One region of the Synechococcus sp. UW69 genome, then DNA from elsewhere that is predicted to be linked to it. Evidence: predicted binding sites of a transcription regulator. Region 1 holds the regulator's gene; each other region holds the start of a gene.

Region 1 (10,446 bases):
GCTCAGGTCGCTGTCGCGACGCACCTTCACCAGGCGGCAAGCCCTGGAGGTTCAATGCATTGGCTCGGTCATGCTCATTTGGATCTGGCCTGGCTCTGGCCGGTTGCCGATACATGGCAGGCCGCTGAACGCACCTTTCGATCGGCATTGGCTCTGATGCGGCGCTGGCCAAAGCTGCGCTTTGCCCATTCCACGCCGGCGCTTTACGCCTGGATGGAGCAGCATCGCCCTGCTCTGTTTGCTGAGATCCAGGAGGCCAGCCGCGACGGCCGCTGGGAGCCGATTAATGGTCCCTGGGTGGAGACGGACTGCGTTCTGGTCAGCACGGCGTCGTTGTGGAATCAATTCGCTCTTGGTCAGGACGACAGCCGTCGCCGCTTCCCGGAATGGGTCCATGAATTGGCCTGGCTGCCAGACAGCTTTGGTTTCGCGGCAGGATTGCCTGCGGTGGCTGTCGCCACCGGTGTGCGCTGGTTCTGTACGCACAAGTTGGCCTGGAATGCCGAGAACCCCTTTCCGCACCGTGTGTTCCGTTGGCGTGGACGGGGACGATCCGAACTGCGGAGCCTGATGTTGCCGCCGATCGGGCGTCGTGCTGACCCCGTGGAGATGTTGGTGGAGCAGCGTGCATGGCATGAGGCCACGGGGCTAGAAAAGGCGCTCTGGATCCCTGGTGTTGGAGATCACGGTGGTGGTCCCACCGACGAATTGCTGGAGCAGATCGAGCTCTGGGAGGGGCAAACGAATGCGTTGCCTACCCAAGCCGGCACGGTGCGTGAGTTCCTGACGGAGCTGGAGCGGGGTGATCAGGCCTGGCCGGTGTGGCGCGATGAGCTGTTTCTGGAGTTGCACCGCGGCTGCGCCAGCAGCCGCCCAGATCAGAAGCGTCACAACCGCACGCTGGAGCGGCTTTTGCGGGAAGCCGACGCTGCTTCGGCCCTGTTGACACTCGCTGGTCAGGACAGCGGCAGCAGCGATTGGCGTCCGCTGTTGTTTCAGCAGTTTCACGACATCCTTCCGGGAACTTCTATCCCGGAGGTGTTTGAGCAGGCGGAACCGGTCTGGTGCACGGCTCGGCGCCAGGCCCGCCAGGAACGCGACCGGAGACTGGCAAGGCTGCCCCGTGCGAATGACTCCGCGGTGGACTGGAGTTGGTGGGGTCTGCAACCTTTGGCCTCTTGGTCACCACTGGTTCGGCTTCCAGCTGGATCGTGGTCGGTCGATGCCGTTTCACTGCCCCAGCAGGCTGCTGCGGTTGGTGGAACTTGGGTGCAGTTGCCACGTCAGCAAGGCAGTTGCTCTGTGCCCCTCAGGCTTGAACCAGGGTTGAAGCACTGTCCTTCTGAACCCCGTCATCCCGTGGTCATCGCGTCGCTGGGGTCAGGAGCCTGGCGTCTGGGTAATGATTTGGTTGAACTTGAGGTCTCCGCAGCCGGACTCCTTGCTTTCAAGGGGCGTGATGGAAGAGAGCAGTTGTCGGCGCCGCTGCAGCTCGAGCGCTACCGAGACCGTGGAGAATTTTGGGATGCCTGGGATCTGGCTGCTGGTTACCGCTCCAATCCCCTGGGTGTTGACTCCACGGGATCGTTGCAATGGCTCGACAAGGGCCCCCTGGTCGCCCATTTGGTGCTGAGGCGCAAAATTGGTGCCAGTTCCATGCGCCTGGACCTGCGGCTGAAGGCCGATACGCCTTGGCTGGAGCTGATCTGCAGCATCGACTGGTGCCAGACCCACGAGTTGTTGCGCCTGGAGCTGCCGCTGGCGACTCGCGCCGTTCGGATCGGTGCCGACACCAGTGGAGGGGTGATTGAACGCCCTGCTGAGCCGATGACACCCCGGGAAAAAGCCCGTTGGGAAGTCCCTGTGATCTCCTGGTTCGCTTCACAGTCGGCGGCTCCTGGAGGTGGGTTGGCTGTGTTGCTGGATGGTCCTCAGGGGGTTGATTGGTCTCCATCACGACTGGGCATTTCGCTGCTGCGCGGTCCAACCTGGCCTGATCCCAGTGCTGATCAGGGCTGGCATCGCCAGCGTCTTGCCCTCATGCCGTTGTCAGGCTCCTGGAGCGATGCCGGTGTACCCCAGGCTGCGATTGCATTTCGCGAGCCGGGTTGTTGTGCACCTCTGCCCGCTGAGCTGCGTCAGTGGGTCCCATCGCTCCCGAATCAGCTCACGCCGGTTGCTCTGCAGCGGAATGGCGGTGACTGCTTGCTGAAGCTGATGAACGCGGGATCTGCTCGCTGTAGATGGGCCCCCGGTTCAGGCTGGCGCGTTCGCTTTCAGGCCGACTCAACTGCAACAGATCAAGTGGTGATCGCTCCCGGAGACCTCGTGTCTCTAGTGCTGTCTCAGTCCTCGTGATCGTCAAACGGGTCATCGAGAGCTTTTGATGGCGGGCCAAAGGCCTGGTACACACCAAAACCGGTGAGTCCGAACAAAACGGCGAGCACACCGATGGCAACGGACAGGGCTGGGGACGACGTTTCCATCACATCTCTCGACAGGATCGACCCCTAACCGGAGTCGGCCCCTACAGTATCGGGACTTCAAACCACCCGAGACCCAGCGTCGTCATGGCCCAACGCACCCGTCTGGGAGACCTTCTCCGCCCACTGAACTCCGAGTACGGCAAGGTGGTTCCCGGATGGGGCACCACTCCCGTGATGGGCATCTTCATGGTGCTTTTCTTGGTGTTCCTGTTGGTGATCCTTCAGCTCTACAACAAGTCCCTGATCCTTGAGGGCATCAACGTGAACTGGAACGGCCTCGGCTGATCTGAACCCATGAATATCTTTGGCGTCGGTCTCCCCGAAATGGCGGTTATCGGCGCCGTTGCGCTACTGGTTTTCGGTCCGAAGCGCTTGCCAGAGCTTGGTCGCACGTTGGGAAAGACCCTGAAGGGATTCCAATCCGCGTCCAAGGAATTTGAGCGCGAGATCAACAAAGCCATGGCAGATCCGGAGGTGCCAGCGGACGCTGCCAAACCGGTCGAAGAACTTCCCCCCGGCGACTGAGTCGCCACAACTGAGTCGCCGCAGTGGTATGACCACCGATCTCAAGCTTGTCGTGGGACTGGGGAACCCCGGCACGAAATACACGGGCACGCGCCACAACATCGGCTTCATGGCTTTGGAGCTTTTTTCGGAGCGTTCCGGATTCAGTTTTCGGCAGCAAGCCAAATTGCATGGCTTGGCGGCCGACACAGGAGTGGGTGATCAGCGTTTGCGCCTCCTCATGCCGCAGACCTACATGAACGACAGCGGTCGTGCCATTCGTGCTGCGCTCGATTGGTTTGGCCTCGAGCCCCATCAACTGCTGGTGTTGGTGGATGACATGGATCTCCCCCTTGGCCGTTTGAGGCTGCGTGCTCAGGGGAGTGCTGGTGGTCACAACGGACTGCGTAGCACCATTCAGCATCTCGGCACCCAGGCGTTCCCCAGGCTGCGGATCGGGATTGGTGCTCCGGCTGAGAACCCTGCCGAGCGTCGTGCCCGAACGGTTTCTCACGTGCTTGGACCCTTCAGCAAGCTGGAGCAGCCCTGTGTGGGGGCTGTCCTGGACGCTGTCCTGGAAGGGATTCATCGTCTTCAACGTCAGAGCTTTGAGCGCGCCGGGACCTGGATCAACGGGTTTCGCTACGACCTGGAGTCCGAAGACTGATGCCGGCTCTTCCGGCGACAACAGCCCATCTACGGGTGCTTCGCCAATGTTTTCAGGCGAAACGTGTTGAGGGTGAGGTCTCTGCCGGAGGCTTTGAGTGGCAGTTTTCCTGGGCGTTTGACCGCGGCGAGCTGATGGTGGAGCCGTCCTTAGGACGTGCCCTGATCGAGGATGCCTTGCGGCGGTTCCTGGTGCGTTCTGATTACAAGCTCGAACCAGGAGGTGACTACACCTTCATGGTCAGGGCCAGGTTTTGAGCACGAATGTGGGTGCAGGCTCTGGCCATTGCAGGTGGCACCCCAGGTGCTCTTCCAGCATGACTAAGGCGGCAACAGCATCCAGGTCCACCGGTGGAATGCGCAGCCCTTTCGGTAGAACTCGGCGCCAACCCCGAGCCGGCCACAGCGTCCAGTAACGCTGTCTTGCCCGCAGGGTGGTCCCCTGCTCCGGAATCACGGTGAGGCTGCCCAGGCCTTCCAGCCGCTTGATCCACGCTTGGCTTCCTGTTCCGTCGCCAATCAGGATGCGATCTAGAGCTTGGTCTTGATTCCACTGCTCGAGCCAGGGTTCCACGGCCTCTGGGGTCAGAACATGGCCCTCGCTGACAAGACCATGCTGAAGATCGGCCAGCACAAGGCCACATTTGCAGCGGCCTGGGTCGAGCACGGCCACCCGTTTCATGGGGATGCCTCAACCGTGACGACTACAGCATCGGAGCTGTAGCTAATCCCTGCGGCAATCACCTTCAAGACCACGCTTTTGCTGGGTCCCTCCATCAATGCCTGGGCCAGTTGGGAGAGTGCTGATCCATCGAATTGCAGTCCTTCCGTCAGGGATCCTCGCCGTTGCACCTCGGCATAGGCCGAGGCCAAGAGAAGGTTCAGCCGCGTTCGAATGCCCTCCGGTGTGCGTTCATCCGTTCGCAGTGTGGTGGTCGCTAGCACGTCACCGCTTTGCGCCACCGGGCGGTTGGGACGCACTTCGGGGAAGGCGTACACCGCCGTTTCACCACGCAGCACATTGGTGGCGGAGCGCAGCGAGATCACCCAGGTGTCCGGCTTGCGGATGATGTTCTGCAAGCGTTCCACGTCGCTGCGGGGAACGCGGATCAACTGTCGTTCGGGTGCTTCACCCGGCCTCACCTTGCCGTAGGCGTTGGCATTGGCCTCTTGAAGCAGCCTGTCGACAGCCTGTTTCGCTTGATCAGGAGCATCGAGACGAACCGTTGCTCTCGCCAAGGTTTGTCCGCTACTGATCACCACCGATCCACGCCTCAGGGCGACCAGGTTGAATTCGAGTTCCTTGAGTTCCTGCTCGCCAGCTCGGATTCGGCTCCGCACGCTTTTCAATTCGGCCTCCGTGCGCTGGATGTCGGCATCGCGGGAGGCGATGTCCCGGCTCAGACGCTCACGTTCTGCTTCGAGTTGGGCGCGTTCGTTCTGCAGGGGAGCCAGTTCACGGCGCAGGGTGTCAGCCCGTTGCTGTGACTGCTTGAGTTCAGCGGCGATCCGGTTGGCTTCTGTTCGGGTCTCTTCCCGTTCCCGTTCGGCTGCATCGAGCTGCCGCCGGCTGTCCTGGAGCCGGTCTTGCAGAGCATCCAGTTCAAACAGGCCCACCCGCAGCTGGCGGCTCACCAGCAGCAGCAGGCCGAGCGACAGTGCGCTGATCAGGCTGCCGGTCAGCACCGTAATCAGAACGGCGGTCCGTCGCGGGCGCATCTTGAACAGACTCAGGCGGGCCTTGCCGACACGACTTCCCAGCCGGTCACCCAGGGTCGACAGAACGCCCCCGAGCACCAGCAGAACCAGGATCAGTGCCCAGCCACTCATGGCCGCACCTGTGGGTTGACGTGCTGCCTAGCTGAATCGTTTGGCCAGAGCGATTGGATCCAGAACGGTGATTTTTTTGCGGTCAATCTGAACCAGACCGGATTGACGCAAGTCTCCCAGCAGACGCGTGATTGTCACGCGCGTTGAGCCAATCGCTTCGGCGATGGCCTGATGGGACAGGCGCAGGTCGATGGTGATTCCCAGTTCATCCGCTACGCCGAAATCCCTGCACAGCACCAACAGAAAGCTCACCAGTCGGGATGACATGTCCCTGTGGGTCAGCGTTTCGATCATCGTTTCGGTCTGAAGAATCCGACTGGAAAGGCCCTGCAGCAAGCGCAGGCCAACGCTGGTATCCGCTTCGATCGCCGCCTTCACGGATGTCGCAGGCGCCGTCACCATCTCGACTCTGGTGAAGGCTACGGCGTGGTAGAAGCGATCAGACCGTTGACCGGTCAGCAACGACAGCACCCCAAAGAGGCTGTTCTCGCGGAGCAAGGCCACTGTGATCTCTTCCCCTGACTCGTAGACGCGGGAGAGACGGACCGCTCCGCGGCGGATCAGATAGACACGTTCAGCAGGATCTCCAGGGAAAAAGATGGTCTTGTTGCGGTCCACCAGTTCACTGCTGGCGCCGTCCAGATCCCGGATGATTTCCAGGAGGGAGCGGTTGGCCGGTTCTGTGCTGGGGGTTGGAGCCACCATCTGCGGGGCGTATCGGCTGAAACCTCGGCTACTGGTCATGACAACCCCCTGGTGAGGCGAAGCTACGGAGCCAACGGTGGCCGCCGTGTAGCGGTTATTACGTAACTCTGCTGTGCTCGTTCATCGCTTGGCGTTGCGCCTGCATCAGGGATGTCAATCCAGGCTCAGCCAGATCCAGTAATTCATTGAGCTGGCTGCGGCTGAAGGGCGCTCCCTCCGCAGTTCCCTGGATCTCCAACAGGCGACCATCGCCAGCCTGCACAACATTCAGGTCCACCTCAGCTCTGCTGTCTTCGCTGTAGTCCAGATCCAGCAAGGCCTGGCCACCCACTAGGCCGACGGACACGGCCGCTACCTGGTCGATCAGTGGCGATTGCTCCAGAATCCCCTTTTCCACGAGTGAAAGGCAGGCTTGCTCAAGGCCGAGCCAAGCTCCCGTGATGGATGCAGTCCGTGTTCCGGCGTCGGCTTGGATCACATCGCAGTCGATCAGCAAGGTGCGCTCGCCCAGACGCTTCATGTCGATCACAGCGCGAAGGCTTCGGCCGATCAACCGTTGAATCTCCTGCGTGCGGCCCGACAATTTCATGAGCTCCCGTGATTGCCTCTGCGGCGTGGATCCCGGCAGCAGCCGGTATTCGGCGCTGACCCATCCCAACCCTTCCCCCTTCCGCCAGCGGGGAACCTTGTCCTCCAGGCAGACGCTGCACAGAACAGCGGTTCGGCCGGTGTGAACCACAAGGGAGCTCAAGGCAAAACCCATGGGATTCCAGGTCACCGAGAACGGCCGTAATTGCTCAGGGCGACGGCCATCGGTTCGGCTTCCAGCGGTTTGGCTCATCGGTGGTGTGCAGTTCTTCAAGCCTCGCAGCCGGTTGGTTCTCGCCCGTCCAAACACCATGGGTGGTGTCAATGCACTTGTGGAATGTCATCTCGCCGCTACATTCAAGGTCTTGCCGGGATTGCCCGGACGGATGTTGCCGTGATGACCACAAGCCTTGCCGACCCCCAAGCGTTCCAGAACTCTCTGGATCGGGATCAGCAGGCTTTGCAACGGGCAGGACTCAGGCCCCTGCCACCTGTTGCAGATCCTCCACCCCTATATCTGGTGGCGCCCGAAGGGCAGCTCCAGGTGCACACAGCGCCCTATCGCGGCAGTTTCGCCAGTGTTCTCAGTCAGGCGATGCGTTCCGCTGGCCTGGGCAGTCGTGTTCTGATCAGTCAGTTCCTCAAAGGGGGCGTGCAGCAGGGGCCCGCAGGTCGCGTCCAACTTTGTGGAGGCCTGGTTTGGCTGCGTCCTGAGGTGCCTCTCTGCCTCTCCTCTCCGAATCACCCCGGCGGTGCGGAGGCGGTGGCTGCCGTTTGGTCCATCTGCCGTCAGCATTTGATTCAGGGGGATCTCGACCAGTTGGTTCTGGATGAAATCGGCCTGGCTGTGGCCTTCGGTTACCTCAATGAATCGGACGTGATTTCAGCTCTCGAGCAGCGGCCCGCCTCGATGGATGTGATCATCACAGGACCTGCGATCCCCGCTGGCGTGGTGGAGATGGCAGATCAAGTCACGGAGTTGCGCCGAGGTTTCTGATGCTCAAGTGCGATCGCTGGATCACTGAACAGGCTGGGCAGGGAATGATCGAGCCATTCCAGAGCGGCCTCGTCCGTCATCTGGATCCGGAGCAGAAGCTGCGTCCGGTGCTGAGCTTTGGTTGCTCCTCCTACGGCTACGACCTACGCCTGTCTCCTCAGGAATTTTTGATCTTCCGGCACGTTCCCGGCACGGTGATGAATCCCAAGCGGTTCAATCCGGCCAATCTCGAGCCAACTCCTCTCCATGAAGATGAGGACGGTCGATATTTCATTCTTCCGGCCCACTCCTATGGCCTTGGCGTGGCGCTTGAAAAGCTTCGAGTTCCTCCCAACATCACTGTGATCTGTTTGGGTAAGAGTACTTATGCCCGCCTTGGAATCATTGTGAACACCACCCCAGCGGAAGCCAGCTGGGAGGGTCACCTCACCCTTGAATTCAGCAACAGCTCCGGTGCTGACTGCCGGATCTATGCCGATGAAGGCATTTGTCAGCTGTTGTTTTTTGAGGGTGATCCCTGTGCGACCACCTACAGCGATCGGCAGGGCAAATACCAGCACCAGCCCGAACGTGTGACGCTCGCCAAGGTTTAGATCTCCCCGCTTTAAGGGGCCAGTCGTGCTCGATGCAGCCTGCTTTTTTCGTACCAGGCGGCGAACTCAGGAGCCCAATCCACCATGTGGGGCCACATCAGATCGCAGAGCTGGCGGATCTCCAGCTGAGCATCGAGTTTGGCCCGTAGATCCATGAAGTGGAGAAACGCGCGCAAACTGAAGCTCACCACAAAGTGCTGGCGGTAGTCGAACGGAAGGATGCCGCGGGCGTGCTCCTCGGAGAAGCCGGCTTTGAGAAGATCCCTGTATCGCTCGGCAGCGCTTCGGCATAGATCAAGATCTTGGTTGCGCAGCTCTTCCGTGTAGGCATATTTCTTGCCCTGCCTGTCGCTGTAGTCGCCGACGGGCCGCAAATAAAACACCTCTTCAAGCTCTAGGGCCCCATCCGCTGCTCTGCAGATGCGATCGCCCGTGTAGCGCATCGATTGCACATCGAAGCTCACGCCGACCCGATGGGTGCGGGCCTGCTGCATCACCGAATGAGGGAACCAGCCCACGTTCAGCACGATCTGTGCATGTTCCATGGGGCCGTAATGGCCGCGCTCTCCGGATAGCAAACGTTTAACGCAGATCTCCCCAGCCCTTTGTTCATCAGGCCAACTGGCACGATCTCCGGCCACAAAACCTTCGCTGTAGTCCTGATGCATGGCCGCATAGATGCATTGCTGCGGGTTCGGCGTGGCAGCGATCAGATCGACCCGAAAGCGGTCCATGGGAGCGTCAGAGTGACGAGTTGTGGTGATCATGGCGAGGTGTGTCAACCATGGCTGCGAGGTCCAGCCGTTGGTTGGATCGACGTTCCCGCTAATGCGCTATCTGCGGAGGAGGGACCAGGCAGACGGCTGATGCTGCCGACTCCAGGCAAGGCTGGCAATGGCTGATTCTCAAGCAGTGCAGCACTCAAGAGTTGCAGTTCTTCCGAGCTGCGCAGGCCGAGGGATCGGCCCCTTGGCTCCCCCTCGGCGTTGAACAGGTTCAACTGAGGAATGCCATTCACGTCGTAGCGATCAACCAGATCTTGCCAACGGGGATTGTCGACGTTCACCAGAACAACATCGAGTTGCTCTCGGGAACTCTGCTCCAGTTCCAGCATTGAGGGAGCCATTTCTCTGCAGACCTGACACCAGTCGGCGTAGAACTCGATCAGTGTGGGCCGTCCGTTGTTCAAAGCAGTCTGCGGGTCGAGGGATCGTCTCGCCAGCTGCTCCATCGGACTTTCGCTCTGAATACCGCCTCGCAACATCACCAGACCGAGGGCGAGAGCAACCGCGACCAGCACCAGCACCCATCGCTGTGTCGTGCCAAGGGGAGAAGACTCTGGGGAACGTGTCATCGCGCCTCAACCGCTGCCATCACTTTGGCAGCTCCTCAGGAAGCTCGCGGCTAGCTTGCACCCATGCCAATTCTGCGACTGCTGAGCCTTCCGGTTCGGGCGCCGTTGCTGACGGTGCTGTTTCTCGTTGCGGTTGTGCTCGGAAACCATTGGCAGGTTGTTCAGCCCGCATTCACCTCTCTCTTCGGGGTGAGTTCGGCCTGGTTCTGGTGCCTCGTGCTGCTGCAGGCCGAGGTGGTTGTCGTGTTCTGCACAATGCCGGATCTGCTGCTGCGGCAGGTGTCGATGCTCATGGCGTCCAGCCGGGTGATGACGTTGGTCGTCACGTTGCTGTTGGTGATTACCGGTGGCATTTACCTGCTCAAGCTCAATGTTCTTACCGACGTTCTGATCCTGGCTTCAGCCTTGCTGTTGGCGCGTCTCGATCTCATTCGCATTGGCGTCCTGCCCGGTGCCAGGACGTGCCTATTCCTGATGAGTGCCGTCGTGATCGGCGGCATCGTCGCTGGCACGCTTCTGCCTAACCCCACGGCCAACCTCTTCGCAGGAGGGTTGATCACCACCTGAGTAGCCGATCAGGTTGTCGAGCACTTTCTTGGTGTAGAAGCGTGTTTCCGGGTACGGAATGCGTTCTACCCAGAGCGCAGCATCGTCCCCATTGGTGGGCTGAGGCCATGAGGCCACGGCGCCGGGCCCGGCGTTGTAGCTCGCAATACTGCGAAA
Region 2 (10,446 bases), 390 kb from region 1:
GAACAGTCATGTATTGCGGCGAAACGATGCCCGACTGAACGGTGTACAACGCGCCTCCGATTCCAGCCAAACCACCAGCGATGGCAAAGACGATCGTCTTGAACAGGGTTGGGTTGTAACCCGCAAAGCGCAGCCGAGGTTCGTCATCGCGAATGGCAATCAACACATCACCGAACCGACCCCGCACCACCCAACGCAAAAACAACCACGCCAGGATCACAACAATTGCGGTCAGCCAGAAAAAACTGCGCTGCATCTCTGCCGAACCCACCACCTGACCGAACAACTCCGTGACATCGGTCTTGAGACCATTGGTGCCGTTGATCAGCTTTTGCTGCCCATTGAAAAAATTGAAAAACACCAGGAGAGCGGCCTGGGTGAGGATCGAAAAGTAGACCCCTTTGATGCGGTTACGAAAGACGAGATTGCCCAGCACCGCTGCCAAAACAGCCGGAACCAACCAAATCCCCACCAAGGTGACGAGGGGTGAGTGGAACGGTTGCCAGAACGCGGGCAAACGATCAACCCCATAGAGACTGAAAAATTCAGGGATGCCATTGGGCAGGTCCGCTGAACTGTTCAGCTGCAAGTACATGGCTGCCACGTAACCGCCAAGCGCGAAAAAGATGCCCTGGCCCAGGCTGAGCAGACCGGTAAAGCCCCAGATCAAGTCAATACCCAGAGCAACGATCGCCAGGGAGAGGAAGCGACCCAACAAATTCAGCCGAAACACCGGCAGAACAGCAGGCGCAGCAACGATGGCCGCAACGATCACCACCCAAAGGATGATCAAGGGCCAACGGCGTTGTTGAAATGCTTGGAACATCAGATCAAGCCTCCACCATGCGGCCTTTTTGCGGGAAGAGACCCGCAGGACGGAACTGCAAAAACACCACGATCAGGGCAAACACCATCACTTGAGCCATGCTCGTTGTGGCAAAGAAATTGACGGCACCGGCCAGGGGAGCCGGCATGTCGGGCCAAATCGTGAGCAAACGTCCAGCACCGATCAGATCGGTCAGAACGCCAATGGCGAACGAGGCCAGCACGGTTCCCAGCAAATTGCCGACACCGCCCAGCACCACCACCATGAAACAGCCCACGATGTAAGACCCGCCCACGTTGGGGCCCACCGAACCAAGCAGGGAAACAGCAACCCCAGCCACACCGGCTAAACCCGAGCCAATGCCAAACGTGAGCACATCAACGGTCTCCGTCGGGATGCCAAGGCAGTCACTCATCGAGCGGTTCTGAGTGACGGCACGAATGCGCATGCCCCACACACTTTTGTTGAGGAACCAAGTCACCCCAACCACCGCAACGATCGTCAGGACGATGATCACGAGACGGGGCACTGGGAAGGTGATATCCATGTATTCGATCCCACCGCGCATCCATTTGGGCGCCGTCACATCCACGTTTCGGGAGGTGGCTCGGGCGATGCGGCTGATTTGTGAGGCCAAGCCACCAGCCAACAACACACCCGCCAGAGCTGAAACAGCCCAGCTCCCAGCCCGCACCAAGCGGGCTCGCGGCCCCGCCAAGAGAGACGACGGAAGCAACAGAGGCAGACCAAAACCCAGCACCAAAGCCAGAATCAGGCCGGCAGCGTGAGCCAGAGGGACACTCCGCACAAACTGCTGAAGAATCAGACTGACACCCCAGGTCGCCAAGAGTGTTTCCAACGGATTGCCGTAAAGACGGCGAATCACGGTGCGCTCTAACAAAATGCCAACAACACCGCTGACGATGAACGCCAGGGGAATAGCAACGAGAACGTAGGCGTTGTAAACGGGCTGCAAGGCAGGCAGCTTGAAGACAAGCTGCACCACATACGTGGTGTAGGCCCCGAGCATGATCAACTCGCCATGGGCGAGGTTGATGACACCCATCAAGCCAAAGACAATGGCCAGTCCAAGGGCAGCCATCAGCAGAACTGAGCCGATGGCGACGCCGTTGAACAGGGTTTCAAACAGCAGTTGCACGGACGTGTGAAACGAAGCGTTCAGTGAAACGACAAAAGGAGGGACCCGTTAACGGGCCCCTCCCTGAAGAGAAATCAGGCTGTGATCCGTGGATCAGAGCTTGTACTTCTCGCCTTTCGCAGCGTCGGTCCAGTCGCAAGCGAAGCCTTTGGAGCTGGGCTCGAACTGGTTCCAGGCCTGAGGAGCCACAGGACCATCGGTGGATTCGAGGATCTCGAACTGGCCGTCAGCCGTGATCTGGCCGATGCGGACGGTCTGAGACAGGTGATGGTTAGGCATCACCGTCACAGGACCCTGAGGTGCATCAAATTCGATGCCAATCAGAGCTTCACGCACCTTGTCGTCGTCGAAGCTGTTGGCTTTCTCGACAGCCTTCTTCCAGAGATAGACCATGTTGTAAGCCGACTCCTGAGGGTCAGCCACCTGACGGTCTTCGCCGTACTTGGCCTTGAAGTCAGCAGCGAACTTCTTGGATGCCGGGGTATCGATCGACATCATGTAGTTCCAAGCGCCGTAGTGGCCCTCGAGGAACTCAGAACCAATGGTGCTGATTTCCTCTTCCGCGATGGAATAGCTCATCACGTAGTAGCCGTTCTCAGGGGTGATCCCGGCGTCTTGGATCTGCTTGAAGAAGGCAACGTTCTGGTCGCCATTCAGGGTGTTGATGATCACACCGCCGTCAGGCAGAGCTGTTTTGATCTTGGCGATGATCGGAGCAACTTCGGTGTTACCCAGGGGCAGGTAGTCCTCACCGACCACTTCACCACCCAGAGACTTGAGCTGCTCTTTGGTGATGGTGTTGGAGGTACGAGGGAAGACGTAGTCCGAACCCACCAGGAAGAAGGGCTTGCCAGCGGCAGGCGACTTCTCATACATGAACGCGGTGGCAGGCTCTGACTGCTGGTTCGGAGTCGCACCGGTGTAGAAGATGTTGTTGGAACACTCCTGACCCTCGTACTGAATCGGGTAGTAGAGGAAAGCGTCCTTCGACTCGTACACAGGCAGCATCGCCTTGCGGCTAGCAGAGGTCCAGCCGCCGAAGACCACGGGCACCTGATCCTGATCGATCAGTTTCTTGGATTTCTCAGCAAAGGTGGGCCAATCGGAAGCACCGTCCTCGACGATGTACTCGATCTTGTACTTCTTGCCATCGACTTCAACGCCACCAGCGGCGTTGATCTCATCGATCGCCATCTTTTCAGTGTCCACCAGGGTGGACTCCGAGATGGCCATGGTGCCGGTCAGCGAATGCAGGATGCCAACGGTGACGGTGTCGTCAAAGTCGGTCGCGGGTGCAGAAGCTTTGTCGTCACCACCACAGGCAGTCACGGCAAGACCCAGCGATGCCGCGGCCATGCCAGCGAACAGGCGCTTAGAGAGAGAAGAGCTCATGGTGTTCCACAACACAGGAATGTGCCTGACGGCAGCTGACGGAAGGTACGAATCAGCACGCCTTTGCTTTGGTATCAAGAAGAACTAAATCGCGAGCCCAGCGGCCATGGATCAGCGATTCGGTAGCTGTTGCAACAAGAAGCCCACCACATGCTCCAGGCCCTCGCCGCTATGGAGGTTGGTGAAACACCACGGCTTGTCTCCACGCATCCGCCGGGTGTCCTGTTCCATCACCGCAAGGTCAGCACCGACCTGCGGAGCCAGATCAATCTTGTTGATCACCAAAAGATCAGACCGTGTGATGCCAGGCCCTCCTTTACGGGGGATCTTGTCGCCAGCAGCAACATCGATCACATAGATGCAGAGATCCACCAACTCTGGGCTGAAGCTCGCCGCCAGGTTGTCGCCGCCACTCTCAACAAGAACAAGATCCAGGTCAGGAAATTGGGCTTCCAGCTCTGCAACAGCTGCTCTGTTGATCGAGCAGTCTTCGCGGATCGCAGTATGAGGACAACCGCCTGTCTCCACCCCGCGGATCCGCTCTGGATCCAGGGCACCGGCACGGGTGAGGAACTGGGCATCCTCCTGGGTATAGATGTCATTGGTGACCACCGCGAGCTGCAGGTCGTCGCGCAAGCGGCGACAGAGCGCCTCCACCAGTGCGGTCTTGCCGGATCCCACGGGACCCGCCACCCCCAGGCGCAGTTTGCTGCTCATCAGCTTCGAAACAGGCGTGAATACAGCTCAGCATGGGCAAGCTGCGCCATGCCCGCACCCACACCGCTGCTCCAGAGCTGCTGCGGATCGGCAGCCTGAAGCTGCTGCGCTTGCGAGGCAATCATCGGTAGCAGCCGCTGTTGCAGCACCTGCGCTCGGGACGGACCCAACGGCAGCAGCCGCACCGACGCACTGAGCTGATTGGCAACCCAGCCATAGAGATATCCCTCCACCATGTCGCACGCTGGAACAGACAAGCCCACGGCAGCCCAAGCCCAGGCCGCTGGCCAGCTCAGGGGCACAGGTTCGGGCAGGTCCTGTCCCATGTCAGACATCAACTGCACCAGCGACATTCCCATCTGACGCTGTTGCGCTCGCAGCTCTGCTGCTTCACGGGTGGCCAACAGCCAACCGTCCAGATCGATCAGGCGCGCTTTGGCCGCGCCATCCGCCTGGGTTGACCACTCCACCAGGGCCTCTGCAAGGGGCCTCAAGGCAGCGGCCTCCAGTCGCACAGCACCCCGTTGCAATTCGGCCTCCAACCAAGCCTGAACGGCCTGCTCATCAGCGATGGAGCCAGCCTGAATCAGCACCTCGAGACCTTCCGAGTAGCTGAAGGCACCAACGGGCAACGCCGGGCTAACCAGTTGCAACAACGCCAGGGATGTCATCCGTGCTGATGCCCCCCATAGGCGCCACCCTCGGGAGCAAACGGCTGAAGGCAGCGACTGACCGTCAAACCACGCCCTTCCAGCATCGTGGCCAACACGGAGTCCTCCGGGAGCAACAGCTCCTGCTCATGCAGCTCAAGAGCAACGTGGCGATTGCCCAGGTGATAAGCCGCCTGCAACAGCTCAAGGGGATGCGAACCCTGCACCCGCAGCAGCGCTTCCGGCGCTGCCGTCACCTCCACCACGGTCGACCCGGACTGATCCCCCAGCAGATCACCAGGCTGCAGGGATCCCATACGGGGCAACTGAAGAAGAACAAGGCGACCGCAGGAGGTGGTGCGGCGACCGCGCAATACCGTGCGCTCTTCAGCCGTTAACGGCAAGTGCAGGGTTGCCATGGCACTGCTGTTCTGCAGGCGCTGCTCCAACACCACCACTGCATCTGTCACCACCATCTCCATTCCAGTTCCACAGAGAAAGCCTGCCCAGACATCAGCAGCACTTTGGTGTGCGTTGCTACAGAGATGAAGGCGATGGCAGCGGAGCGTGAAGCCATGCAACGTCTCGATCCTTGGCACGGCCGCTGCGACCTGCAATTTCGTGCAGCCAACGGCAGCACCCGACACCAAGGGGGCTGCACAGCTCCGTTCAAGCTGCTTCGCAGTGAACGCGGTGATGACGGACGCTGCGAGCTGCCGGTCCTGCACACCGCTGGAGGCCTGGTGGGCGGCGATCAACTCAGCCTCGACATCAAGCTTGAAGCCAGCAGCCGCAGCCTGATCACCAGTGTGGCGGCGCAGAAGGTTTACGGGTCCATCGGCCGCAGCCGCTTGCAGCCTGAGGGCTGCTCTGCTCAACAGCACGTGTGCTGCTCGCTGGCCAGCGGCAGTGATCTCGAATGGCTGCCGCAGGAATTGGTGCTGTACGCCGATGCCTTGTTCGAGCAGCACCTGACGGTGACCCTGCCAATGGATGCCTCCTTTGTTAGTGCAGAAATCGTGCGCCTGGGTCGAACCGCCGCTGGTGAAACCCTGCAGCAGGGGCGATGGCGGTCCAGCCTCACGATTCAGCGCATCACCTCAACCGGCTCGACATGGGAGTTGGCTGATCGCGTGGAACTGGGCGGAGCCAGCCTGGAGGGCCCCCATGGCCTAGCTGGTGCACCGGTTTTCGGAACACTGATCTGGGCCGCACCCATGGCCATGGGCGCCGAAACAACCGCAACGCTGCTGGACGGAGCGCGGGCCGACCGTGAGGGGCTGACGGGCACGATGCGCTGCGGGGCCCTCGGGCAAGGGCTGATCGCCCGCTATTCCGGCACTTCCAGCCGCGATGCCCGCTTCTGGTTCAGCCGAATCTGGGAGCGCACACGAAGGCTCCGGGGCCTGACAACACCTCGCATCCCCAGGGTCTGGCCCCTGCAGGAGCAGCCTCTGCGCCGACAAACGTCCACCGTGAACGCTTTCGAGGCTGCAGCGGAGACACACTGAAGAAGACCGAGCTTCGCTATGCATCTCAGTCCCCAGGAAAAGGACAAACTCCTGATCGTGACCGCGGCACTGCTTGCGGAACGACGATTGAACCGCGGCCTGAAGCTCAACCACCCCGAATCGGTGGCCTGGCTCAGTTTTCTGGTGCTTGAAGGTGCCCGTGACGGCAAGAACGTGGCGGAGCTGATGCAGGAGGGCACCACCTGGCTGCGTCAGGACCAGGTGATGGACGGCGTGCCCGAGCTCGTGCACGAGGTGCAGATCGAAGCCGTCTTCCCCGATGGCACCAAGCTCGTCACCCTGCACGACCCAATTCGCTGAGGCAGAACCCATGGCACCTCTCATTCCCGGCGAACTGCTTCCCGAACCGGGTGAACTTGAGCTGAATGCGGGACGACCCGTCACCACGGTGAGCGTCTCCAACAGTGGCGATCGACCGGTGCAAGTGGGCTCCCACTTCCATTTCGCCGAAGCCAACGCCGCCCTGCAGTTCGACCGGGCCGCAGCCCGCGGTCATCGTCTCGACATCCCCGCCGGCACCGCCATCCGCTTTGAACCTGGCGACAGTCGCGACGTGAACCTCATTCCCTTTGCCGGTGCCCGACGCGTCATCGGCTTCAACGGCCAGATCAACGGACCCCTCGACGCCTGACCCATGCCCTACCGCATCTCCCGCCAGGCCTACGCCGAGACCTACGGACCCACCACCGGCGACCGGGTTCGCCTTGCGGACACCGAGCTGATCCTCGAAGTCGAGAAGGACTACACCGTCTACGGGGATGAGGTGAAGTTCGGCGGCGGCAAGGTGATTCGCGATGGCATGGGCCAGTCCCAGACCCCTCGAGCCGAAGGCGCCGTCGACACAGTGATCACCAATGCCTTAATCCTCGATTGGTGGGGCATCGTCAAAGCCGATGTCGGCCTCAAAGACGGCCGAATCGTGGGCATCGGCAAAGCCGGCAACCCCGACACCCAGGAAGGGGTCACGATCGTGGTGGGCCCCGGCACCGAGGCGATCGCTGGGGAAGGTCACATCCTCACGGCCGGTGGCATCGACACCCACATCCACTTCATCTGCCCCCAGCAGATCGAAACTGCTCTGGCCAGTGGCGTCACCACCCTGATGGGCGGCGGCACCGGACCAGCCACCGGCACCAATGCCACCACCTGCACCCCTGGGGCGTTTCACATCGGGCGAATGCTCCAGGCCGCCGAAGGCTTGCCGGTGAACCTGGGCTTCTTTGGCAAGGGCAACGCCAGCACCCCGGAAGCCCTGGAGGAACAGGTGCGCGCCGGTGCCTGCGGCCTGAAGCTGCATGAAGACTGGGGCACCACGCCGGCCACCATCGATGCCTGTCTGTCGGTGGCCGACCGGATGGATGTGCAGGTGTGCATCCACACCGACACCTTGAATGAAGCCGGCTTCGTGGAAGACACGATCGCCGCCATCAAGGGACGCACGATCCACACCTTCCACACCGAAGGTGCCGGCGGCGGCCATGCCCCAGACATCATCAAGATCTGCGGCGAAGCAAATGTGCTGCCGAGCAGCACGAATCCCACCCGGCCCTACACCCGCAACACGCTCGAGGAGCACCTCGACATGCTGATGGTGTGCCACCACCTCGACCCCAAAATCCCCGAGGACGTGGCTTTTGCCGAATCGCGGATTCGCCGCGAAACGATCGCCGCCGAAGACATCCTTCACGACCTGGGCGCCTTCTCGATCATCGCCAGCGACTCCCAGGCCATGGGGCGCGTGGGCGAAGTGATCACCCGCACCTTCCAGACCGCCCACAAGATGAAGGTGCAGCGCGGTGCGCTCCCGGAAGACTCCAACCGCAACGACAACCATCGGCTGAAGCGCTACATCGCCAAGGTGACAATCAACCCCGCTCTTGCCCATGGCATCAGCAGCGAGGTGGGCTCGATCGAAACCGGCAAGCTCGCCGATCTCGTGCTGTGGAAGCCGGGCTTCTTCGGCATTCGCCCGGAACTGGTGATCAAGGGCGGTTCGATCGTGTGGGCCCAGATGGGGGATGCCAACGCCTCCATTCCCACCCCCGGGCCCGTGCACGGCAGGCCCATGTTCGGCGCCTTCGGCAAAGCCTTGGCTCCCAGCTGCCTCACCTTCGTGAGCGCAGCCGCCATGGATGCTGATATCCAACGTCAACTGGGTCTGGAGCGCACCTGCATGGCGGTGAAGGACACCCGCAGCGTGGGCAAAAGCGCTCTCAAACTCAATTCCGCACTGCCGAAGGTGAGCGTGGACCCGCAGACCTATGAGGTGTTCGCCGACGGTGAACTGCTCACCTGCGAGCCCGCCGAAGTGCTGCCCCTCGCCCAGCGCTATCTGCTGCTTTGACCACCACCCTGCTGGTGATCCAGCACGTTGACCACGAAGGGCCCGAACTGGTGGGACAACTGGCACGGGAACGGGGAATGACTCTCCGGACCCTGCGGCCCGACCGAGGCGACCGCCTGCCGCACCCAAGTGAATGCCCGAACAGCATCGCGCTGGTGCTGGGGGGACCAATGGGGGTGAACGAGCAGCATCATCAAGACCTGCACTGGCTCCAAGCCGAGCTGAACTGGTTGACGGCCTGGCACCAGCAGCGTCGACCGGTGCTGGGCATCTGCCTGGGGGCGCAGCTCTTGGCTGTCGCTGCTGGCGGATCCGTGGAACCCCTGCAGGTTGGAGCGCCACCACAGCAACTCAAGGAACTGGGACTGGGGGCAATCCACTGGGTTGCTGAACGGAGCGATGAGGCCTTACTGCAGGGACAACCGAGCAGCAGCTTGGTGCTGCATTGGCATGGCGATCGCATCCACCTGCCAGGCGATGCAACCCTTCTTGGTTCCTCGCTGCACTGTGCGGAACAGGTGTTTCGAATCGGCGATCACGCCATTGGCCTGCAATGCCACCTCGAGATCAACAGAGACGCACTGCAACGCTGGATCGCCAACGACCACACCTATGTGATGAGCGCCCTTGGGCCTGAAGGGCCCGAACGCCTGATGCGGGAGTGGCGCTGGCTTGGTAACAAGCTGCAGGAGCAAGGTCGACACTTTTTCAATGCTGCGCTCGCTCAGCTGCAGGAGTGCTGCAAGACCAGGTGATTCACATCAGCAAGGCCAACTAATTTCTACGGATAAAAATAAACAAAAGCAAAAACTTTTCAGATCAAGTGTCGAACCGAACATCAACACCACGACCGAAAACGCTTCAATAGCTCTGTAGCATCAGCTACCGATCGTTCACTTCGCACCACGCGAAGCGCAGTTCGCCTCAGGCCATGGAACGGGGACCTGAGCTTGCTTCGAGGACCTTCCAATGACCACCCTTCTCTATCGCGGGCATCAGTACCAGCAAAAGAACGCCACTGAGGGCAGGCCCGGTGTGCAGCTGGTCTACCGCCGCAACGTGTACCAATCCCGCCAGATCAACAGCCACCGCACTCCGGTGCAGCTCGTGTACCGCGGGGTGGGCTACACGCGCTAGGCCAACTTCTCAATCTGTAGCAACTCGAACATTCCAGTTCCGAGGATTAGGGCGTAATAGATCCAGCCTCAGCAACGACGTTGGATCTCATCACTTCCCGCCTCGACAAAGGCCTTGTGCAGGTGAATCCCTCCAGCGTGCACGGCGTGTTCTGGCTGCAAACCCACTTCCCAGCCAGCGAATGGGATGCCTTGCTGTCTGGCCAGGCTGCATTTGGAATCGATTGCATCGACGACCTCGTCAATGATGCGCGTCAAGCTGGTTTGAATGTGGAGTGGGAAGCCACAGTCCCCAGTTGAGCCATTCAGAGTTTTGCAAAAAGCCCTCGACACCCAGTGTTGATGGGCTTTTTTTAATGGCACAAACCAACGCGAATCATTAAGCCACCAACCGGTTGAGCATGGGCAACTCTGAGAGTTCATCCCTCCATTCCTGGGCCCAAAGTGCCTGGCTGCGTTCGTAAACCTCCATCAACTGTTCCACCGCACGCTCATGGAAATCAACCCGTAGGTCCAACAGCGGAAAGGCAGCTTCACCACTCACCTGCACCGCTGCTGAGGTGCAGAAATCGGAGCGGTGATCGCCTCCGGCAGCCTCCCCCGCCTGCAGTGCAGCCATCAGGCGTCGACCAAGTTTCCAGCTGGGATCGCTGGTGAGATACGCCTGCTCCATCACCTCCACAACACCGT
Region 3 (10,446 bases), on a different contig from region 1:
CATACATGGTTTTGATGACAGAGCATTGCCTGTTGTCGCTTTTTGGTCTGTCTCGTCTGGTTATTTCTCAGGATGGGATTGATTGATGGCTTTCATGCACTTTTCCTGGTCGCAACATCTTGAGCTCGCTCGATCCGTTGAGGCTGCTGGCGATCAGGAGCGAGGTGCTGCTCTCGCACTGATGGGGGTGGGGCTGGCGCTTCTGCTGCGTGATCTTGAACAAGACTTACTCAACGTGCCGAGTTCTTTGGCTCCTGGGCATCAACTCTGAAACACCTCGGTGGGTAAACGTTGACATCAAAAACGATGTCATCATCAATTCACTACGTTTTAGGGAAGCTCGTAGTGAAGCAATGGAAGGATCCGGACAAAATCTCGAACGACGTTATCGGCTTGAAATCTGGAGAGAGACAGATGGCTGGATGCAAACAAGATGCAGCGATTTAGTCGAACTTGATCGAGAGAGGGATGCAGCTTCGATTTACCTTGAGTTTCGCTTGAAAGGTGTCGCCTGAGTATCAGTTCGGTGACTCGGCGACAGGAAGAGAAATCGCGACCAAAAGTGCGATCCCGATTTCAGCAATAGCCATCAGAAGCTCAGTACCGATCCCCATGATTAGTTGCGGTTCTCGTCGATAGGGGGGAGGTCGCTGGGTTGCATCAAGGCGAACACGACAGCTGCGGTGAGGACAACGCCAATGCCAACCATGGCGATGATCGCCGTCGTGTAGTCGCCCATGACTTGACCTGCTACTGCACCCACGTTACACGCATGTAACGCTCTGTAAAGCATTTCTCAGTTTTTGGTTCGCGGCTGTGGCCGCTTAGCTGCACAGCTTGGAACAATCCTCCTGACTGAGGCGTTCGTTTCCGCGGCGATGGATCTCGTGGGCGTAATCGGTCCAAGCGCCTTGCCCCCAGTACCGAAAACAGCTGGTTTCCAGCAGCAGTACATGGAGTAGCGACTCTTGATAGGCCTGCGTGCAGGTGATCGAGGAGTCTCTGTCGACTGTCTGATCAAACAGCGCATGAAACTGGGCACTCAGTTGATTCATGGGGCCCAGCACATTGGCGTAACCCTCCACCCAGCTGAGGTTGTTGGTCCAAGACGCACCCTCCATGTTGAAGTCGGCATCGGCGGCACTCAGCCTGTTGATCGCACTCTGAATACCGTCTGCAGTGGCGTTGACCCCGGCCTCTCTCCAGAGGCGGTGTTGCTGAACAGCCTGAATGGTCGGGAAGTGGGTGGGATTCACCCCGCTCCGCTCAAGGGCTTCGATGTATTCACTGCCGTTGATGGCAACGGTGCCATTGGGGTTGTCACGGATTTGGCGATTGGCCTGACGGAACGCCTCAGGGAATTCATTCATCATCACGCCCCCGTTTTCTCCATCGGCAATCTGGCTGACGAGCGATGGCACATCGACCTCGCCGAGCTGTTGGCGGTCGCAGCCCAGCGCCTCGTAATAAGGCTGCATTTGCCCCACCAGCTTGGTGTCTGAGCCCTGGGTCTTGATAAGCGCCGTGATGCAGGTTTCCTCGCCTTTGCTGTTCCTGGCAACAAGCCGATTGGGAACAAAGCACTGGTCGCGCTGCAGTGGGCTGCCGTCGATGCGCTCGACGCTGTGCTCCTGGACCAATAGCCACTGATATCCGGCATCCTTCAGGGCTTTGACAAATTCGAACAAGGTGTCGGGATGGTTCGGTAGTGCCATCTCCGGTGGGGAAAATCCCTTGACGCGTTCCAATGCTGCTCTGCCGAAACAGGCCTCGAACTGCTGTTGCCAGGCGCTGATCTGCAGTTTCAAGTCTGGGATCGGTGTTGATGGGGCAACGGCATGACTCCAAAACGTTCCAAGCCATTCCACGTGCTCCTGCATCAGGGAATCACAGGCCAGGTAATGAAGTGCGTCGCCGATATCGCGACGCCCCATCTGTTCGATTCCCCAGAGCAGATTGCCCGAATAGTCGAGCATGATTCTTGGGGCGCAGCCCTCGTTGATCAGTTCTGGCAGGAGCTCGGCAAGACGGCGGTAGCAATGTGCGAAGGGTTCAGCGTTGTGGTTATCACCTTCGTTGGGGTGATCCAGCATGTACTGAAGATGGGAAATCAATGTGTTGCCCGCTCCCGCTGGCACCGTCGGTTGGTGCATGTGGAGAGCACAGGCAAATCCCGAACGGAGTTGCTCAAACTTGATCGGGCTGGTTGACCAGGCCTGACGTGGCTTCAGCATCAAGGCCGCAACGTCCTGTTCGCGGCCGCTGATCGGTGGGCAGGTTGTCATTGAATTCGCTCGTTATTGCCAGCCGGCACGTGGTGTTTGGCGCAGCATGCCTTCCCAATGATCTCTCCATGTGTTCTGATCGCCAATGCCTGCCAGCAGTTCCACTTCGGTCGGCGCCCGATCCAGTCGCTGTCTCCAGCAGGTGATGTCTTCGGCTTGATCAAGCCAAATGCTGATGACATCTTGCCGAATCGAATCAACATCCCAGTCTTGTTGATCGGCAATGTGTTGTGACCAATGCATCAACTCGTCGAGGCTGAGAGGCCTGAAGCCCATCAATTTTAGGCCTGTGATCTGCTCAAGTTCAAAACGGCGCAGAACATCTCCCAGGCCAAAGAAATGAAGAAGGATCATGGCACTGATCACTTTGTTAGGGAACTTACGAGCTTTTTTTGAAGCACGCTGTTCAGATTGAGGATCTTTTCTTTTGGAAATGTTTGATGTTGATCGTTAGTCATGCTTGGCACTCGCTGTTGGAGAGTGCCAAGCTTTGTCTAGCTTTCTTGCCGCAATGCCCCTCATCAATGTGCGCACATCGTTGCCGGCGCTTAAGGATGGATCGGCTTTGCTGCAGGAGCTTTCCTCCGAGTTGGCCAATCAAACGGGCAAGCCGGAGGCGTACGTGATGACCCTCTTGGAGACGGGAGTACCAATGACCTTCGCCGGAAGCCACGAGCCCTGCGCCTATGTGGAGGTGAAATCGATCGGCGCACTCCGGCCACCGGCGATGACGGCCGCATTCTGTGAACTGATCCAGGTGCGCACCGGGATCCCCGCCAGTCGGGTTTACATCGGCTTTGAAGATGTCCAGGCCAGCTGCTGGGGCTGGAACGGCAACACTTTCGGTTGAGGTTCAGCACTGAAAGCCCCCATCCGCCCCGCCTGGTCGTGTCAATCACGAGGGCTGCTCTTCAGGCGGTTGAACGGCTACACACCGATTTTTGTTGTCGATTTTGCAGAACGATTCGGTTGGGTAACAACAGCTGCTAACAGCAGGTAACAGCCCAAATCGGTGCATCAATAATCTTCCTTAGCGTTGTTCAACACGAATGATTGCTGTGAGTGAATCTTTCGGAGGTCTGCCCAACAAGGAGTTGAGTTCTGGTGTGTCGCAATGGTGGCGTGAACGGGTTCAACACCTGATTGATTGTGGGCGAGCCGAAGACGCCCGGTGTCTGTATTTGGAGTTCGGCGAAGACAGCGCAGGAAGCCTGAACCTCTGAAGACCACGCATGAAAAAGGAGGGTTCCCTAAGCCCTCCCGGAGTCGACGCATTACCCCTCACCGGGGTGAACTAAGTGTTACGTACTGAACAAAGTGGCGCTGTAAGTGTTGATACCTATTCTTGATTGCGTGGATCAACCTAAGGATTGTTCTTGGCGCCGCAGGGTCTCATAGGCCTGCCAAAGGCCTTCTACTTCTGAGCACACCTCCTGACGATTGCAGACGCGATAACGGCCTTGACCGATGGCATCAATTGTTGAGCCCTTGGAGGTGGCGCAGATTCGACTGATGCTCGCCATGGAAATCCTTCGTGGGATCAAGGATCTACAACCACGCGGGTTCCACTTGCACGCTTGTTTTGCACTTCTAAATCTCTTTGGTGAAAGAAAAGAGCCATGGCTATGGGAGTGCCGTTATGCCTTCGTTGTGATTGATCTGCACATCAGCGTCGAGCCAAAAAAAGAAACCGGGCATTGCCCGGTTTCTTTCATGCTGGTGAGTTGCTTACAGAGCGCTCAGGCTTTCGAAGGCTTGGTGGTGAGTGCTGCAGACATGGCTGTGGCCAAGAGCATGCATCCGGCGACGGCGAGGAAACCCATGGTTCGGGAAAGAATTTCTCAGCCATCATTTCCACAGATGGCGTCAGCTTTTGTTGCTGTTGTCACGGAATCCGGAAGATCCATCCTTGTGGCCGTCCTCGGTCGTTTTTAGAGGCATGTCCTGGCGGTCTAGGCATGAGGAGCACAGCAATTTCCCCTTGTTGCGCCAGTAGGCCTCCATCGATCGTTCGATGCGCATCGAGCATCCCTCACAGCGAAATAACGGCATCGACGATTTCTCGACGCCGCCCTTCTAACGCAATGGCCCTGCCGAACCGGTGCTCTCTGTGACGATGGGTGTGCTTCCGCCGCTCCAGCGTTGTGATGCAGCCAGTGCGTGTGTTGCTGCTGATCCTGATTTCGCCTGTTGCCTTTGAGGCAACGGCGTTCCAGCCCTTAGACCGTGTGGACGGTTGGTTGATTGAGCGCCGTTTGGATGAAAGGCAGGAGCCGATCTGCCGTGCATCTGTTCCAGGCCCTGGCACCTGGTTTTCGGCAAGGGTCCGGTTGGATCCAGATGATTTGATTGTTGTGCCGGCTGGACTGCAGAGGCCTGATGAAGCTGCGCTGATCGCTGTTCGTGAGGCCCTCCAGCGCTGTCGCGACAGTGTTCTTTATCTCTGAGCCGATAAAGCTTTGTGGCTGGTGGTGCTGCCGCGGTGAAATCGGGCTATGAAACTCAGTGTCGGCCTTTGTCAAAAAAACGTCGACTCCTCACACCACCTGAGCCTCCGTTAACCGCGGGGGCTTTTTCTTGCCCCAATCCCGAACTACACCTTTTGATTTTGTGCTCAGCAAAAGTTTTGCGGTTGTGATGTTTTTAACGACTTTTGTCTGATGTATTGCATCGAGAGGCTTGATTCAGGGGGGCAATGGATTCAGGAGATCTGCTTCAAAACGGAGTTCAAAGCCTTTGTGAATGCCCGCACCAAATCACGTGCCACCTTGAAGACCTATCGCGTGGTTCATGCCACCTGGAATCAGGTGGTCACCGTTGTGCAGGGATCGGCTGAATCCTTTTGAATCGCTTTGATTTGGTGTCTTCAGTGCCGCTGTGATCCCGAAGACTTCAGGTCACTTCTTGGGATGGGGGATGTCCTGAGCCATAACCAGTGGCCTCGAGGACTTTGGACATGATTCTCACGCGGTATCTCAGTAGCGAAGGTTGGGTGGAGGAGTGTTCCCATGCTCACGCTTTTGATGCCTACATCGACGCACGACGTCGCTGTGTTCTTCGAGGCTGCCCGTATTTGCTCGTCAATGCGGAGACCGGCGGCACAGTTTCGGTACTCACGGTGAAGCAGTGTTTGCATCAGTACGGCGTTGATGGTGATCTATCCGATTAATCGAATCGTTTGATCTCTTCGGTGGATCGATGGAAGAGCGGGCAGGATGGCGGTGGCTGAAATTTCCCCATGTCGACGTTCCTGGTCACCGGCGCGAACCGTGGGATCGGGTTGGAATACTGCCGTCAGCTCAAGGCCCGGGGCGAGGAGGTGGTGGCGGTCTGCCGTCAAAGCAGTGATGAATTGGAGCATCTAGGGGTGCGTGTTGAAGCCGGCCTTGAACTGAGTGACAGCCAATGCATCGATGATCTGGTGCACCGCTTGACGGGCTTGCCGCTTGATGGCGTCATCCTCAATGCCGGAATCCTGCAGTCGATGCGGTTGGCCGATCTGGATCCCACGGGAATCCTTCGGCAGTTTGAGGTGAATGCCCTTGCTCCTCTGCTGCTCGCCCGGGCTTTGCTGAATCAGATGCCCCGTGGTGCCAAGTTGGTGTTGATGACCAGCCGTATGGGCTCCATTGATGACAACACATCTGGAGGTTCCTATGGCTATCGGATGTCGAAGGTGGCCCTCAATATGGCCGGAAAATCATTGGCGATCGATCTGGAGCCACTCGGCATCGCCGTTGCAATTTTGCATCCTGGATTGGTGCGTACTCGGATGATCCAGTTCAATCCAAGCGGTATTCACCCGGAGCAGGCGGTGGAGGGTCTGTTGGCACGGATTGATGCCTTGACCATGGCCAACAGCGGCAGCTTCTGGCATGCCAATGGTGAGCTATTGCCGTGGTGAGACGGGAGAAACGCTTTGGGTTTTGATCCGCGTCACTGGTCTGGCGGACGTTCTGAACAACGGGTTACCAGCAATGTTGAGGCGTTGCTGGCGGAGAACGATGCCCTTCGACGTGAGGTGTTGCGGCTCAACAGTGAGTTGGACCGACTGCAGCGGCAGCAACGCCAACGCTTCCGAACCGAAACGACTTCCCACCGCTCTTGGAGTGAGCCATCGGCCCAAGCTCCGCCGCGCATCAGCAGCCACCAGGTGCAGGCTTGGGGGCAGTCCCTTTCACAACAGCCGGGATGGAGTGTCCTGCGTCAGCGCGGGTTGGAGTCTTTGATTGATCAGCTCAATCGCAGCAGTTTCCCCTCTCATCTGACCCTTGAACAGCGACTCGATCGTCTGGTTCCTGGTTTAGGGACTGATCTTCGGGTAGCGGTTGGATCCAAGGCGAGCAAACAAACAACGGCAGTCTTGGCGGCGTTTGCGATGTTCGGCGTTCGGGCCAGCGAGTGGCTCGATGAGGATCCACGACGGGTGGTTGAACAGCTGCGTCAGCACCAGGAACAATTCAGCTCCAAGCGGCAGGGACGTCGCACGCGAAGTGATCAAAGGCGAACAGATCGTGTGGACTTTGGACATCCCCGTGATCCACGGATTGCAGCTTTAGATGTCCTCGGGTTGGACGCCAACGCGTCACTCTCCGAGATCAAGCAGGCTCACCGAAAATTGGTGAAACAGCACCATCCCGACCTTGGCGGTTCGGCAGAGGCTTTTCGCCGTGTTAATGAAGCGTATCAACGCTTGGTGAACTAACTCAGCTCCACCAGGCCTTCTGGATGTTTGTTAGCGGTGTGTCTGCATACTTGAAATAGTCAAGGTCGATGAGCGGGTCGACATTGCAGGCTTTGCCTCTGCTGATTGCCTGAGCGATACGCTCAATTCCATCGTCGGCTGAGAGCGCTCTCCCAAATTTGTCGGCGCCGTAGAAGCTATGCAGCAACCCAGTTTCCAAGATGCTGATTGCTCCTATAAAGCCAAGGGTTGCTCCCTCTGAGCGGCTTGAAGAAGCCATGAATGCTGTGACTTCCAATTCTCCGATGGGGGTGGTGTCATACCCAGCAATCAGATGGATCCAGTCGTGATGCGCGAGTGCTGCGTTACCGGCACCAAGTTCACCGGGAAGTTTGAATCCTCTTGATTGGTAAAACTCCCAGAGACTGCGTCCAAGGCTGCCCTGGGAACAGTTTTTGAGGTTGTCCCAGCGTGCAAACTCATCAGGATCCGCCGTGACACATACGCCGTAGGCGTGATCACCGTATTTTTTCAAGAGATCCTGAAAGACGGGATCGCTTTGATCATCGCCTTCTCCGATCCAGTTGCAGCGGTAAAAATCTGTTGTTGCCTGGGTGATGGCGTTGTGTGCCAATTCCCTGGCGAGGTTCAGGATCTCGCTGTTGATGTTCAGTGCGTCTGCCCAATGATCAATGTCCCTACTCAACGTCTCCGGGATTGGATTGCAAAGCATTTCGAAGGCGATCAGCAGTTCCAACAGCTCTTGGCGCTCCGGTGCTTGCGTCAACGTCTCTGCCAACGTTTCAACCTCAATTCCGGGATGGCCGGAGAAGTCAATCTCAGCGTCAAGCAGCTTCAGGAAAAGGGTGTGGGCAAGGTCCTGTTGAAAAGACGTGTACCAGTGGCCTTCAACTCTGTGGACTTGCACCAGTGCTGATGCCAGGAGATTGGCTTGTTCGTGCGAATTATGAATTAGGAACATCGTTCCAGCACGCCTTGAAGAAACCAATGCTTAGCGATGGATCGCGACTTCTGAGCGGTCTTGTCCGATGATTGAGATCAAGTTGGGGCGATTGCATGCCAGTGGAATTTGGGGTCGTCTGCATCGGTGCAGGCATCGCGATCGGTATCTCCTTGGGTGTGGCGGTTTGGTTTGAACGTTGGAAAGCCAAGCAGCCTGATCCCACGACGAAACAGCCATAAAAAAAGTCCCGCCTAAGCGGGACTTGATCGAGCGTTTTGTGCTGAGGTCAGCGAGCGACTTTCTGACCGCGATAAACGAGAACAGAACGCTGGTTGCTGGAAGCAGCTGCGTTGTTCTTGGTGTACTTCTGGCCGCGATAGGTCAGGGTCATGATGAGTTCCTCGAAGCAAGCTCAGGTCCCCGTTCCATGGCCTGAATCGAACTGCGCCTCGCCTAAGGCGGGGTGAACGTAGTTGCGTAGCTGTTGCTACACAACCTTTATAGAGGCGATATCAACCCACGTGTCGTTCGTGCTGTTACACAGCTGCAATTTTGTTTAGCCCAGGCCTGAATAACCCCGCTTGGATGCATTCCAGCGGTTTTCATTCAATTGCTTCCGCGCCCGTTTGGCGGTGTATGCACCGGGCGAGGTTTGAGTTGCGGCGTTTTTTGAGCCGCCTTGGTGATGGCCTGCAACAGAGTGGGGTAGGCAGTGGTTTGCGTCATCTCAGCGTTTCAGGAACTGATTTCATCTTGTCGCTGCTTGGTGTGACGGAATGATGGATCGGCTACCGATCTGGTGGTTCAAACTCTGACGGTTTGTTCTGGACTCAAAGCTTCCATTAACTTGTTGTCATGGTGAACAGTTCGCACGCAATCAAGTGTTCTTTGATGCTTACTTAGTGTGAAGCTGCTAGCGCCTTAAGCCTCCGTTCGTACCGTGTAGGCACACTGTTTTAGATGTCATGAAAAGCTCTCAGAGCAAAGATGATTGGGTGAAGGCACAGCAACACAAGCTTCATAAGCCCATTGATGTGGACACATTGATGTGGGTGCGAAACCGCTTAATGCGCTTGGAAGTGGAGGCGCGTTGGGCCGACCGCATTTGTGTGTTTGAGGAGTTCTTTCCTAACGACGCGATCATTCCGCGCATTTGAACGAATTCTGTTGTTGACTTTTTTGGGCCAAAAGGGAGGTGTGGCAAAAACCTGCAGCAGTCATCATCTGGCCTCTGTATGGGCTCAACAGGGCATGTCGGTGTGTGTTGTTGACGCGGATCGCAACCGTTCCGCAACCGCCTCTTCGCCTGAGGAATTCTCCCGTTTGAGGGGGTTCCAGCCGAGGCTGCAGCGAAAGCCACGCGCCGCCATGCCTACGTGATCATCACGGAGGGTCAAGCCAGAAGCCATGAAGATGAACTCAACAATCTCTCAGCAGGTGCCGTCGAGTTCAGTGTTGAACTCTCCTCAATGCTGCGGCAGATGGGCACCATGCATACCGCGTTGTTGGTGAAGGTGGATCGTCGTCAACAACGGCTTGCTCAGGATGCGAGCCAAATCTTGGATGGTTTTGGGTCGATGTGATGCAGGCAGCAATCCCCCTGTTGGCTGCGTTTGAAAAAGCAGAGGTGGCGGGTCGGCCTATGGCCAGGCGACTGTTCAGATCCGTGAACGCTTGTATGGCGATCACCCACGGCGTCGGTTGCCGATCGAACAGACAGGCCAATCGGTTGCCGCAATCATTGCTCCAGTTGAATGTTTGGTGATGGGCCGTATTTCCTGGGGGGTAAAAAATCCGACCCGTTGTTCAGCTGCTTCAACCTGGCAGTCCAATGATTTATCTGCCTCTTCAGCGCAACCTGCGGTGAAGTCCTCCCGATCTGCTGCCGTGCTCAGCGCGAGCTCCTCTGGTGAAAACGCATGATCGAAACCGTTGTGATGCTTGCGATCGGCTTGTCCATGGCCGGCGTTGTTCTGGGAACTCTCACCACTGACCAGTCGGTTTAAGTTCAGACGTCGTCGCTGCTTTTGATGCCAGGTCTTTTCGCCTTCATGCTCGGGCAGCTGGAGATCAGCAATCTCACAGCTGTCTTTCTGGTTTTGGTGGCGTTGGTGTTTGTGGGTAGCTTCGCCGTGGTGTCGTTGCAGACCGGCGAGCTGATCAAACCTCCTAAAAAATGATTGAGACGCTCTTGGTCAACGGTCAGCAGGTCGTGCTGAAGGTGCCCAGCGACCGTGTTGTTGCTGAGCGGGTGGTGCGTCACATTCAACGGCGTATTTATGAGGACGACTGGAGGCCCTACACCTGCAAAGCCGATGCACTGCGGGCATGGGTCCGCTTGGGAGGCATCCGAGTGCAGGTTCTGCACGCCTTGAAATTGGTCTGATGACGAGCTGAATTTCAGAACGATCCCAGCAACTGAGTCATCGCTGCCGCTGCACCGATCCCCCCGAAGAACAACACCAAGGGAAGAAGAACAGGCCAGCGTGCGCTTGTGTCGGGATTCATCGGAT

Evidence for each region. The regulator NtcA, encoded in region 1, controls nitrogen genes in cyanobacteria. The targets are predictions, from matches to a motif close to GTANCNNNNGNTAC.
Region 2: urtA (urea ABC transporter substrate-binding protein) is a predicted target of NtcA. The motif match lies at 3,449-3,462, and genes of this name have one in related genera.
Region 3: DXY29_RS04980 (DUF4278 domain-containing protein) is a predicted target of NtcA. The motif match lies at 8,411-8,424, and genes of this name have one in related genera.

Annotation. Positions count from the first base shown of each region.
Region 1 covers NZ_UCNW01000009.1:596,430-606,875, forward strand. Annotated here, with positions in the region: gene DXY29_RS10565 (glycoside hydrolase family 38 C-terminal domain-containing protein) at 1-2,358, shown strand, start outside; gene psbN (photosystem II reaction center protein PsbN) at 2,346-2,486, opposite strand; gene psbH (photosystem II reaction center phosphoprotein PsbH) at 2,571-2,771, shown strand; gene DXY29_RS10580 (TatA/E family twin arginine-targeting protein translocase) at 2,781-3,011, shown strand; gene pth (aminoacyl-tRNA hydrolase) at 3,040-3,657, shown strand; gene DXY29_RS10590 (DUF3146 family protein) at 3,657-3,914, shown strand; gene DXY29_RS10595 (resolvase) at 3,898-4,338, opposite strand; gene DXY29_RS10600 (DUF3084 domain-containing protein) at 4,335-5,486, opposite strand; gene ntcA (global nitrogen regulator NtcA) at 5,514-6,230, opposite strand; gene rph (ribonuclease PH) at 6,289-7,032, opposite strand; gene DXY29_RS10615 (cob(I)yrinic acid a,c-diamide adenosyltransferase) at 7,177-7,776, shown strand; gene dcd (dCTP deaminase) at 7,776-8,369, shown strand; gene thyX (FAD-dependent thymidylate synthase) at 8,381-9,103, opposite strand; gene DXY29_RS10630 (thioredoxin domain-containing protein) at 9,148-9,723, opposite strand; gene DXY29_RS10635 (hypothetical protein) at 9,787-10,290, shown strand; gene DXY29_RS10640 (lytic transglycosylase domain-containing protein) at 10,189-10,446, opposite strand, start outside.
Region 2 covers NZ_UCNW01000009.1:210,155-220,600, forward strand. Annotated here, with positions in the region: gene urtC (urea ABC transporter permease subunit UrtC) at 1-826, opposite strand, end outside; gene DXY29_RS08690 (branched-chain amino acid ABC transporter permease) at 831-1,985, opposite strand; gene urtA (urea ABC transporter substrate-binding protein) at 2,079-3,377, opposite strand; gene ureG (urease accessory protein UreG) at 3,489-4,094, opposite strand; gene DXY29_RS08705 (urease accessory protein UreF) at 4,094-4,765, opposite strand; gene ureE (urease accessory protein UreE) at 4,762-5,214, opposite strand; gene DXY29_RS08715 (urease accessory protein UreD) at 5,320-6,255, shown strand; gene DXY29_RS08720 (urease subunit gamma) at 6,274-6,576, shown strand; gene DXY29_RS08725 (urease subunit beta) at 6,587-6,907, shown strand; gene ureC (urease subunit alpha) at 6,911-8,620, shown strand; gene DXY29_RS08735 (type 1 glutamine amidotransferase) at 8,617-9,375, shown strand; gene DXY29_RS08740 (DUF4278 domain-containing protein) at 9,590-9,757, shown strand; gene DXY29_RS08745 (hypothetical protein) at 9,838-10,056, shown strand; gene DXY29_RS08750 (DUF1028 domain-containing protein) at 10,136-10,446, opposite strand, start outside.
Region 3 covers NZ_UCNW01000008.1:243,995-254,440, reverse strand. Annotated here, with positions in the region: gene DXY29_RS13385 (hypothetical protein) at 95-271, shown strand; gene DXY29_RS13835 (hypothetical protein) at 617-739, opposite strand; gene DXY29_RS05030 (glycosyl hydrolase family 57) at 825-2,285, opposite strand; gene DXY29_RS05025 (hypothetical protein) at 2,298-2,639, opposite strand; gene DXY29_RS05020 (phenylpyruvate tautomerase MIF-related protein) at 2,797-3,135, shown strand; gene DXY29_RS13380 (hypothetical protein) at 3,344-3,508, shown strand; gene DXY29_RS13375 (hypothetical protein) at 3,644-3,808, opposite strand; gene DXY29_RS13370 (hypothetical protein) at 3,798-4,220, shown strand; gene DXY29_RS05010 (hypothetical protein) at 4,433-4,732, shown strand; gene DXY29_RS05005 (hypothetical protein) at 4,946-5,131, shown strand; gene DXY29_RS05000 (hypothetical protein) at 5,242-5,454, shown strand; gene DXY29_RS04995 (SDR family oxidoreductase) at 5,524-6,189, shown strand; gene DXY29_RS04990 (J domain-containing protein) at 6,205-6,990, shown strand; gene DXY29_RS04985 (hypothetical protein) at 6,992-7,978, opposite strand; gene DXY29_RS04980 (DUF4278 domain-containing protein) at 8,220-8,324, opposite strand; gene DXY29_RS04975 (hypothetical protein) at 8,899-9,090, shown strand; partial or broken gene DXY29_RS13925 (hypothetical protein) at 9,041-9,175, shown strand; gene DXY29_RS13830 (hypothetical protein) at 9,175-9,303, opposite strand; gene DXY29_RS13670 (hypothetical protein) at 9,310-9,516, shown strand; gene DXY29_RS13365 (hypothetical protein) at 9,964-10,113, shown strand; gene DXY29_RS04965 (hypothetical protein) at 10,110-10,319, shown strand.